Regions from separate parts of the Rahnella sp. PAMC25617 genome, predicted to be linked through region 1. Evidence: predicted binding sites of a transcription regulator. Region 1 holds the regulator's gene; each other region holds the start of a gene.

Region 1 (2,207 bases):
TGATGGTCGCCGCTTTGCCGAGCATCAGGGACACAGAGCAGTACTTTTCCGCAGACAGGCTAACGGCACGTTCGACAATCTTATCGGTGAGATCTTTACCGGTGACGATAAAATGCAGATTGATGTGCGTGAACAGGCGCGGCGCTTCTTCGCGGCGTTGTGAGGTCAGCTTGACTTCACAATCACGCACGTCATTACGGCCTTTTTGCAAAATAGACACCACATCAATCGCGCTGCAACCGCCTGCGGACATCAGCAGCATTTCCATCGGGCTGGGTGCTTTATCGCCCGCATTACCATCCATAGAAATCTGGTGGCCTGACGCTGACTCGCCTAAAAACGTCAGCCCTTCTACCCATTTTACGCGTGCGTGCATGAACTATTCTCCCGGTGAATAAACTCGTCGAATTCCGCTCCCAGAGTACCCTTCCACCTAAAATCTGGCAACGTAACCCGATCGCCATCATGCTGAAGCGAGACAACAGAAGACAGCATTGCAAACCTGTGCTACAAACAAAGCCGAAACATACTTTCCAGTGAATTGCGGTGACGGTTTTCGCGGTTTAAGAACAGAACCCACGGTGATAACGGCAATAATCAGGCTGTTTCACTCCGACACCCGCTTGCAGCATTTCTGGGGAGTTATATGCTGAAAGGGCGCTTTTTTTATGAAGTGCCGTACAGGGAACTCTGAGCCCTGTGATTTTGGGCAGCGATAACAACAGAGGATAATAGCAAATGGTTCTCGGCAAGCCACAAACAGACCCGACTCTTGAATGGTTCCTGTCTCACTGTCATATACATAAGTATCCTTCTAAAAGTACGCTGATTCACCAGGGTGAAAAAGCCGAAACGCTTTACTACATCGTGAAAGGGTCAGTTGCTGTCCTTATCAAGGATGAAGAAGGCAAAGAAATGATACTGTCCTACCTTAACCAAGGTGACTTCATCGGCGAGCTGGGACTCTTCGAAGAAGGTCAGGAACGTAGTGCGTGGGTTCGTGCAAAAACTGCCTGTGAAGTGGCTGAAATTTCTTATAAAAAATTCCGCCAGCTGATTCAGGTTAACCCGGATATTCTGATGCGTCTTTCCGCGCAGATGGCAAACCGTCTGCAAGTGACGTCAGAGAAAGTCGGCAACCTGGCCTTCCTCGACGTAACAGGGCGTATCGCTCAAACTCTCCTTAATCTGGCTAAACAGCCTGATGCGATGACCCATCCGGACGGGATGCAAATCAAGATCACCCGTCAGGAAATCGGCCAAATCGTCGGTTGTTCACGTGAAACAGTCGGACGTATTCTCAAAATGCTTGAAGATCAAAGTCTGATCTCGGCACACGGTAAAACGATTGTCGTTTACGGCACACGTTAATCCCTTAAAAATCGGCGCGGCAGAATACTGTCGCGCCTTTTTTATGGGCTAAGCTTTATCCATGACGCTATGGCGAAGACTGTTTTACCATCCGGAAGTTAACTACGCGCTGCGCCAGACGCTGGTGTTGTGCCTGCCCGTTGGTATCTGCTGGTTGTTCGGCAATCTGCAAATGGGGCTGCTGTTCTCTCTTTGTCCTGCCTGCTGCAACGTCGCGGGCCTCGATACTCCGCACAAACGCTTTTTCAAACGCCTGATAATTGGCGGAACGCTGTTTGCCGTGAGCAGCATTCTGCTGCAAGTGATGCTGGAAAGCTGGCACATCCCCCTGCCGCTCATCATGTTGTCGCTGGCATTACTGCTTGGCGTGACCGGCGAAATCAGCCCGTTGCATGCGCGGCTGTTGCCCGGCGCGCTGGTGGCGACCATCTTCACACTGAGTATGGTCGGCGTACGCCCTATATGGCAGGCGCCGGTGCTTTTCGCCGCCGGTACGGCCTGGTACGGATTATTTAACTGGGCGTGGTTTCGCATATCGGAAGAACAGCCGATGCGCGAAACGCTCAGCCAGCTCTATCTGCAACTCGCGGATTACTTCGAAGCTAAATACAGCCTGCTGACGCAACACACCGATCCTGAAACCGCGTTACCCCCGTTGCTGACGCGACAGCAGCAGGTCATCGACCTGATTGCCCTGCTCTATCAGCAACTGCACATGCTGCCGCAACACGGCCATCATCATCACCATAAAAGACTGTTTCAGCGTTTTCAGGTCGCGCTTGATTTGCAGGAGCACATCACGGTGAGCCTGCATCAGCCGGAAGAAGTGCAGAAGC
Region 2 (2,207 bases), on a different contig from region 1:
TTAATGGCGCTGTTGGTGACACTGATGTTGGTCAGTCCTGCATCCTGCACTTTTTTGCGCAGAACACCCGCACCCATTGCGCTGGAACCCATACCGGCGTCGCAGGCTACGATGATTTTACGTACGGTAGACAGGTCGCCCGCTACGCCTGCAACAGCAGGTTTGCCGCCTTTAGACTGGGCTTTCATGTCCTGCATACGGCGTGTTGCTTCGTCCAGGTCGTCGCCGTCTTTCGCTTTGGTGGTTTTCAGCAACAAAGCAGAGATAACGAAGGACACCGCAAAGGCTGCCACGATGGCCGCGATATTAGCGAAGTACGCACCTTTTGGCGTCATCGCCAGCACGGCCAGGATGGAACCCGGAGAAGCCGGAGACACCAGACCGCCGTTCAGCAGGGTCAGGGTAAACACGCCAGTCATACCGCCCAGAATGACCGCAAGTAACAGGCGCGGGTTCATCAGAACGTATGGGAAGTAAATTTCGTGGATACCACCCAGGAAGTGGATGATTGCCGCGCCGCCAGCAGATTGCTTAGCGCTGCCACGACCGAAGAACATGTACGCCATCAGGACGCCCATACCCGGACCCGGGTTCGCTTCGATCAGGAAGAAGATTGATTTACCGGTTTCAGTCGCCTGCTGGATACCCAGCGGAGAGAAGATACCGTGGTTGATGGCGTTGTTGAGGAACAGGATTTTCGCCGGTTCAACAAAGATAGAGGCCAGCGGCAACAGGTTATGAATAACCATGATGTGCACGCCTGCAGCCAGCACTTTAGACAGCGCTTCTACCAGCGGACCAATCGCCAGGAAGGCCAGGATCGCCAGCAGCATACCGATAATACCGGCAGAGAAGTTGTTAACCAGCATCTCGAAGCCGCTTTTGATTTTACCGTCAACCCAGCGGTCGAAACGCTTGATGCACCAGCCGCCCAGCGGACCTGCAATCATTGCGCCGAGGAACATTGGCATATCCGCACCAACGATAACACCCATAACGGTGATTGCGCCGACCACACCACCACGGTCACCACCGACCAGACGACCACCGGTATAACCGATGAGCAATGGCAGCAGATAAGTGATCATCGGGCCAACCAGCTTCGCTAATGTTTCATTAGGGATCCAGCCGGTAGGAATGAACAGAGCAGTAATGATACCCCAGGCGATAAACGCGCCGATGTTGGGCATTACCATGTTACTCAGGAAGCGACCAAAGTTTTGAACTTTGATCTTAACGTCTGGTGAAAACATAAAACGCACCCCTATTGATACGCGCTGACAATAGAGCGCGTGATATCAGTTAATTATCGGTGACGGTTATTTCGGTTTTTGTGCCACTGCTTTAAAAATCCGTCCGTCGAATTGCTGTCTGCGAGGCGGACTCTACCACGTGATTATAGGCCTCGCGTAGCCACCCGGCAGCCCGTGACGGAGATCACACGTATACGGCCACCACCCCCTCATTTTTGGTGATCATGATCACAAAAACACCCTGTAACCCGGCTACACTGATTATTATTTAAACGCAACACCGTCAAAAATGTGATTTACATCACTATTTGTTAACGATTCTTTATCATTAAAATGTGATATTCATCACAAAGTATTTTTGGGCAGACCGGCTTATTTCGCTTAAAAAGCATTCAGACGTGTCACGGGAATGGAAAAGTGAGTTTACGGAGGAGAGGTTGAAATAAAATTACAGTCGGGGGAATGCTGCCTGGCTGTCCGCCGGATAATGTAGTCTTTATGTGATGATGTGCGGAACAGCCAAATTTTTTCAGTATAGAATTCAGGCAGCTTGGATGGATTAAGTACCGCAATACGGTTCCTGAACTTTTCTCTTACACAGTCAGGGAGTACTGCACGTATATAGCCACAAACTTAATAAGGTTAAATCAATTTGGAGAGAAAATGCGGCAGAGGATAATTGTTTGCCCGGTTATACAAAATGAGGGCGAGTTTCTACTTTGTAAAATGGCTTCGGATCGTGGGGTTTTCCCGGGGCAGTGGGCTCTGTCTGGTGGAGGAGTTGAACCTGGGGAAACGATCGAAGTTGCTCTCAGACGCGAAATCATGGAGGAATTAGGAGAGGAACTTATTATCACTGACATCACACCATGGACTTTTCGTGATGATACCCGGATTAAAACGTATCCGGACGGCACCACCGAAGAAATTTACATGATTTATCTTATATTCGAT
Region 3 (2,207 bases), 120 kb from region 1:
TTCACGGTTAATCCGGTGGCATTCAGCGTTGCACCCGTATTGACTTCAACGGCATTATCCGCATTATTGGAATTAATAGTGGTGTTGAGCATATTTGCCGTGGCATTATCATTTATCACCACGGCGGCACTGTTGGAGTTTATCGTTGCTTCATTAATATTTAATACGCTGTTTTCATCCTGAACTGTGATGGCATGCGAAATACCGGTCAGGGTGCTGTTGTGATTAATAACAGAATCTTTTCCGATATTAATAATACCGCCGTTTTGTGCAGTAAGGGAGGAGCCAAGCTGGCTACCCGTGGCGTTAAACTGGTTAGCCAGTAAAGTCAGTTCTGCGCCATTATTTACCAGTATGCCATATTTTATCAAAGGGTTATCAGCAACAATGTTTTCGTTATCCTTCGTGGATAAGGTCAGCTTTTGATTGTTCGTGAGTAACAGCGGCAAGGTGTAATTTGCCGCGCTGGCGCTCATGACGGCAATATTGGGCAGACAACATGCCAGCAGAATAAAACGGGTTATTTGACTGTATTTAAACGCCGGCATCGGGCATTCCTCAAAAAAACAGGGGGTGAATGCCGGACAATGTATTCATTAATCTTCAATGGATAAAATCATTCAATATCAATTTTTAACTGAACGCAGGGAATGATATTAATCGGATTTAGTTTTTATTTATGACAACGTAAAATATTTTATTGATACGTCATCTCATGCTGCGGTGATAATTGTTATTCTTTTTCCCTGTAGCCACACTTTTTTCCTGCGCGAATGACATTTGCTCAAAATGTGAAACATTTCACATCGCCGGACAATCTCCGTGAAATTTTATGAACAGGCTCGCACATTTCTGCGGAAACCGTGGAAACCGGTTTCCATAACGCCTCAAATACCTTCAGCAAGCAGAAACGGGCAGAACATAAATCATCTGGGAGTGAAGCAAAATGAAAAGAATCATGCTTTGTTGTTCGGCGGGGATGTCGACCAGTTTGTTAGTGCGCAAAATGAAAGAAGTGGCGGCAGAGCGCGGCGAAGAAGTGCAGATCGACGCGTTCGGTGCCAGCGAATTTGACGAAAAATTCCGCGACTATCAGGTCGTGCTGCTCGGGCCGCAGGTGCGTTACATGCAGGCTGATTTATCCAAAAGAGCCGCAGAATTTAATATTCCGGTCGAAACCATCAACATGATGGATTACGGCATGCAGCGCGGCGACAACGTGCTCGACTTCGCTTACGGCCTGATCGCACAGGAAGGAAGCCGCGTATGAGTGGCCTTTATCAGGCGATGGTTAACGTCATCGAAAAACACATCACGCCACTGGCGGGGAGCGTCGGTCAGCAGCGGCATGTGATCGCCATTCGTGACGGGTTTATCGCGGCGTTGCCTTTCATGATTATCGGCTCATTCATGCTGGTGTTTATCTTCCCGCCTTTCTCGCCGGACACCACCTGGGGTTTCGCGCGCGGCTGGCTGGATTTGTCGCTGAAATACCGCGAGCAGCTGATGCTGCCCTGGTATCTGAGCATGGGCGTGATGACATTTTTCATCTCGGTGGGCATCGGCGCAAGTCTCGGTAAACACTATAAACTCGACCCGATCATGACCGGCTTGCTGGCGTTTATGGCGTTCCTGCTGGTGGCGGCGCCGTATCATGACAAACAAATCTCGACGCAGTATTTCTCCGGCGAAGGTATCTTCACTGCGATCCTGACGGCGATTTATGCCGCGGAAGTGTATGCGCTGCTCAAACGCCGCAACATCACTATCCGTCTGCCGAAAGAAGTGCCGACCGGCGTGGCGCGTTCGTTTGAAATTCTCATTCCGGTGGTGGTGATCGTCGCTACGCTGCATCCGCTGAATCTGTTTATTCAGTCCACCACTGGCATGATTATTCCTGAAGCCATAATGCATTTGCTGGCACCGCTGGTTTCCGCATCCGATTCTTTGCCGGCAATTTTGATTTCGGTGTTTATCTGTCAGGTGCTGTGGTTTGCAGGCATTCACGGTGCGCTGATTGTGACCGGCATCATGAACCCGTTCTGGATGACCAATCTGGCGCTGAACCAGACGGCGTTACAGAACGGCGAGCCGCTGCCACATATCTATCTGCAAGGATTCTGGGATCACTATCTGCTGATTGGCGGCGTCGGCTCGACCCTGCCGCTGGCGATCCTGCTGCTGTGCAGCAAGGCTGTGCATCTGCG
Region 4 (2,207 bases), on a different contig from region 1:
TCCCCCTGCCTGAGCTGAACGCTAAATGTGAACGCCAGTACCGGACGCTGTAAAACAGCGCCACGGCACAGGCATAACAACAGTGATTAATAGCTGCTGGTGGCTTTCTGGCCAGCGTGACCCAATGTGGTCAGCAGGCTTGCCAGCAGGCTGGAAGCACCGAAACGGAAGTGACGTGCGTCAGCCCATTCACGGCCCAGCAGGCGGTCAGCCAGTGCCAGATATTGCGCAGCATCTTCAGCGGTTTTCACGCCACCGGCCGGTTTGAAACCAACGGCTTTGCCGACGCCCATTTCAGCAATCACGCTCATCATCAGTTCAGCGCTGTGCAAAGTGGCGTTTTCAGGCACTTTACCGGTAGAGGTTTTGATGAAGTCAGCGCCCGCTTTAATCGCGATCTCGGAGGCTTTGCGGATCAGCGCATCTTGCTTCAGTTCACCGGTTTCGATGATCACTTTCAGCAGAACGTTGGCCGCAGCACAGGCTTCTTTGCACTGTTTGACCATCTCAAAACCGATCTGCTCGTTACCGGCGATCAGTGCGCGGTACGGGAATACCACGTCAACTTCATCGGCACCGTAAGCGATCGCCGCGCGGGTTTCTGCCAGCGCAATATCAAGATCATCGTTACCGTGCGGGAAGTTAGTGACAGTCGCAATGCGGATATCAGGCGTACCTTGCTCACGCAGAGTTTTGCGGGCAACAGGAATAAAACGAGGATAAATACAGACAGCAGCGGTGTTACCTGCCGGGCTTTTCGCCTGGTGACAAAGCGCGATCACTTTTGCATCAGTGTCGTCTTCGTTCAGGGTGGTTAAATCCATCAGGTTCAGCGCACGTTGCGCTGCGGCGGTTAAATCGGTCATATAACTCTCCAACAATTTTCAATTCCAGCGACCGGCCAGAACTGAGCATACAGTCATGAATTCGTTCCGGCGGTTATCGACGGGAAATGAATTCTGCACGGTTGGCGAGCGGACTTGGTTCCTTGAAGATAGCGTGCGTAAGCAGCGTGTCGTGGCTTACGCGGCAACTGAGATCCTTCTCACCGCGCTTTGATTGGCTGACGCCAAGTCGTTGTGACTATTTGAACACGTCACATCAGGTTCCTGTGTGCAGTATTTCACACAAAATGAAAACCGTTTGCAACGTTGCTTAGTGAAATGAGATCTAAATCACATTTCACTGGCGTTATGCTCAGTATTTGGTCCAGATAAGAGTGTATACCCGATTCATGACAAACGGAGTGCGCACGGATATACAGCGATCACCGACCGGCGATCTTACGAGCAATGTTATAATAATAACATTTTAAAGAGAACATAAATTACATAGCCTGAAGAAACCCTTTTAAAGAAAAGCATGAAAGGTAAATAGGAATGTTATTTAAATCACAAAACCAGGAGGGGACGGATTACAAAGCGGATAAATTGAAGATACGACGGGTGTTGTCGAGCAATGCGGCGGCAATCTGTTCTGGGGTTTCACTGCGCAGGCTGCACAGTATGTCGAACACGTTAGCAGCACGCTCCGGACGATTGGGCTGGCCCTGAAAACCCTGCAACGGCATATCTGGCGCATCGGTTTCCAGAAGCAAAGAAGAAAGCGGTAATTGCGCCATCACATGACGGGTTTTCTGCGCGCGTTCATAACTGATAGTGCCGCCCACGCCTATCGCAAAACCCAGTTTGATAAACGCCTGCGCCTGCGAAAGACTGCCCGCAAAGCCATGTACCACGCCGGCAGCAGGCAATTTAGCCTGCCGTAACATTGCCGCCAGCTGATCGTGACTGCGCCGCGAATGCAGAATCACCGGCAGCATTTCACGCTTTGCCATGGCGAATTGCGCTTTGAGCACCCGCTGTTGTTGCTCAAATCGCGGCGTTTCCATGTATAAATCCAGCCCGATTTCACCGACCGCCACCAGGTGCGGATCCCGGTGAGTCAGCAATGAATCCAGTAATTCCAGGCAACTGTCTTTGTGCTCGCTGATATAAAGGGGATGTAAACCCAGCGCCGCGTGCAGCTGCGGGAATTTTTTTGCCAGTGAGAGAATGCCGCGGAATCGATCTGACGTAACCGACGGAACGATGATATGCCGGACGCCCGCTTCTCCGGCGAGACGCAAACTTTCGGCTTCCGCGCCGGTAAACGGCGGAAAATCGAAATGGCAGTGCGTATCGACGAAGGTATGACTCACAACTTAT

Evidence for each region. The regulator CRP, encoded in region 1, controls carbon source genes, mostly activating them, when cyclic AMP is high. The targets are predictions, from matches to a motif close to ATGTGANNNNNNTCACAT.
Region 2: ACM615_RS00430 (PTS mannitol transporter subunit IICBA) is a predicted target of CRP. The motif match lies at 1,470-1,487, and genes of this name have one in related genera.
Region 3: ACM615_RS21815 (PTS sugar transporter subunit IIB) is a predicted target of CRP. The motif match lies at 790-807, and genes of this name have one in related genera.
Region 4: deoC (deoxyribose-phosphate aldolase) is a predicted target of CRP. The motif match lies at 1,112-1,129, and genes of this name have one in related genera.

What each region holds. Positions count from the first base shown of each region.
Region 1 is NZ_JBOCUM010000019.1:204,834-207,040, reverse strand. Features, by position in the region: gene ACM615_RS22310 (OsmC family protein) at 1-376, opposite strand, end outside; gene crp (cAMP-activated global transcriptional regulator CRP) at 739-1,371, shown strand; gene ACM615_RS22300 (YccS/YhfK family putative transporter) at 1,433-2,207, shown strand, end outside.
Region 2 is NZ_JBOCUM010000001.1:94,860-97,066, forward strand. Features, by position in the region: gene ACM615_RS00430 (PTS mannitol transporter subunit IICBA) at 1-1,253, opposite strand, end outside; gene nudI (nucleoside triphosphatase NudI) at 1,917-2,207, shown strand, end outside.
Region 3 is NZ_JBOCUM010000019.1:86,469-88,675, forward strand. Features, by position in the region: gene ACM615_RS21810 (autotransporter outer membrane beta-barrel domain-containing protein) at 1-548, opposite strand, end outside; gene ACM615_RS21815 (PTS sugar transporter subunit IIB) at 947-1,270, shown strand; gene ACM615_RS21820 (PTS sugar transporter subunit IIC) at 1,267-2,207, shown strand, end outside.
Region 4 is NZ_JBOCUM010000017.1:43,140-45,346, reverse strand. Features, by position in the region: gene deoC (deoxyribose-phosphate aldolase) at 87-866, opposite strand; gene ACM615_RS19430 (TatD family hydrolase) at 1,415-2,200, opposite strand; gene ACM615_RS19425 (patatin-like phospholipase family protein) at 2,197-2,207, opposite strand, start outside.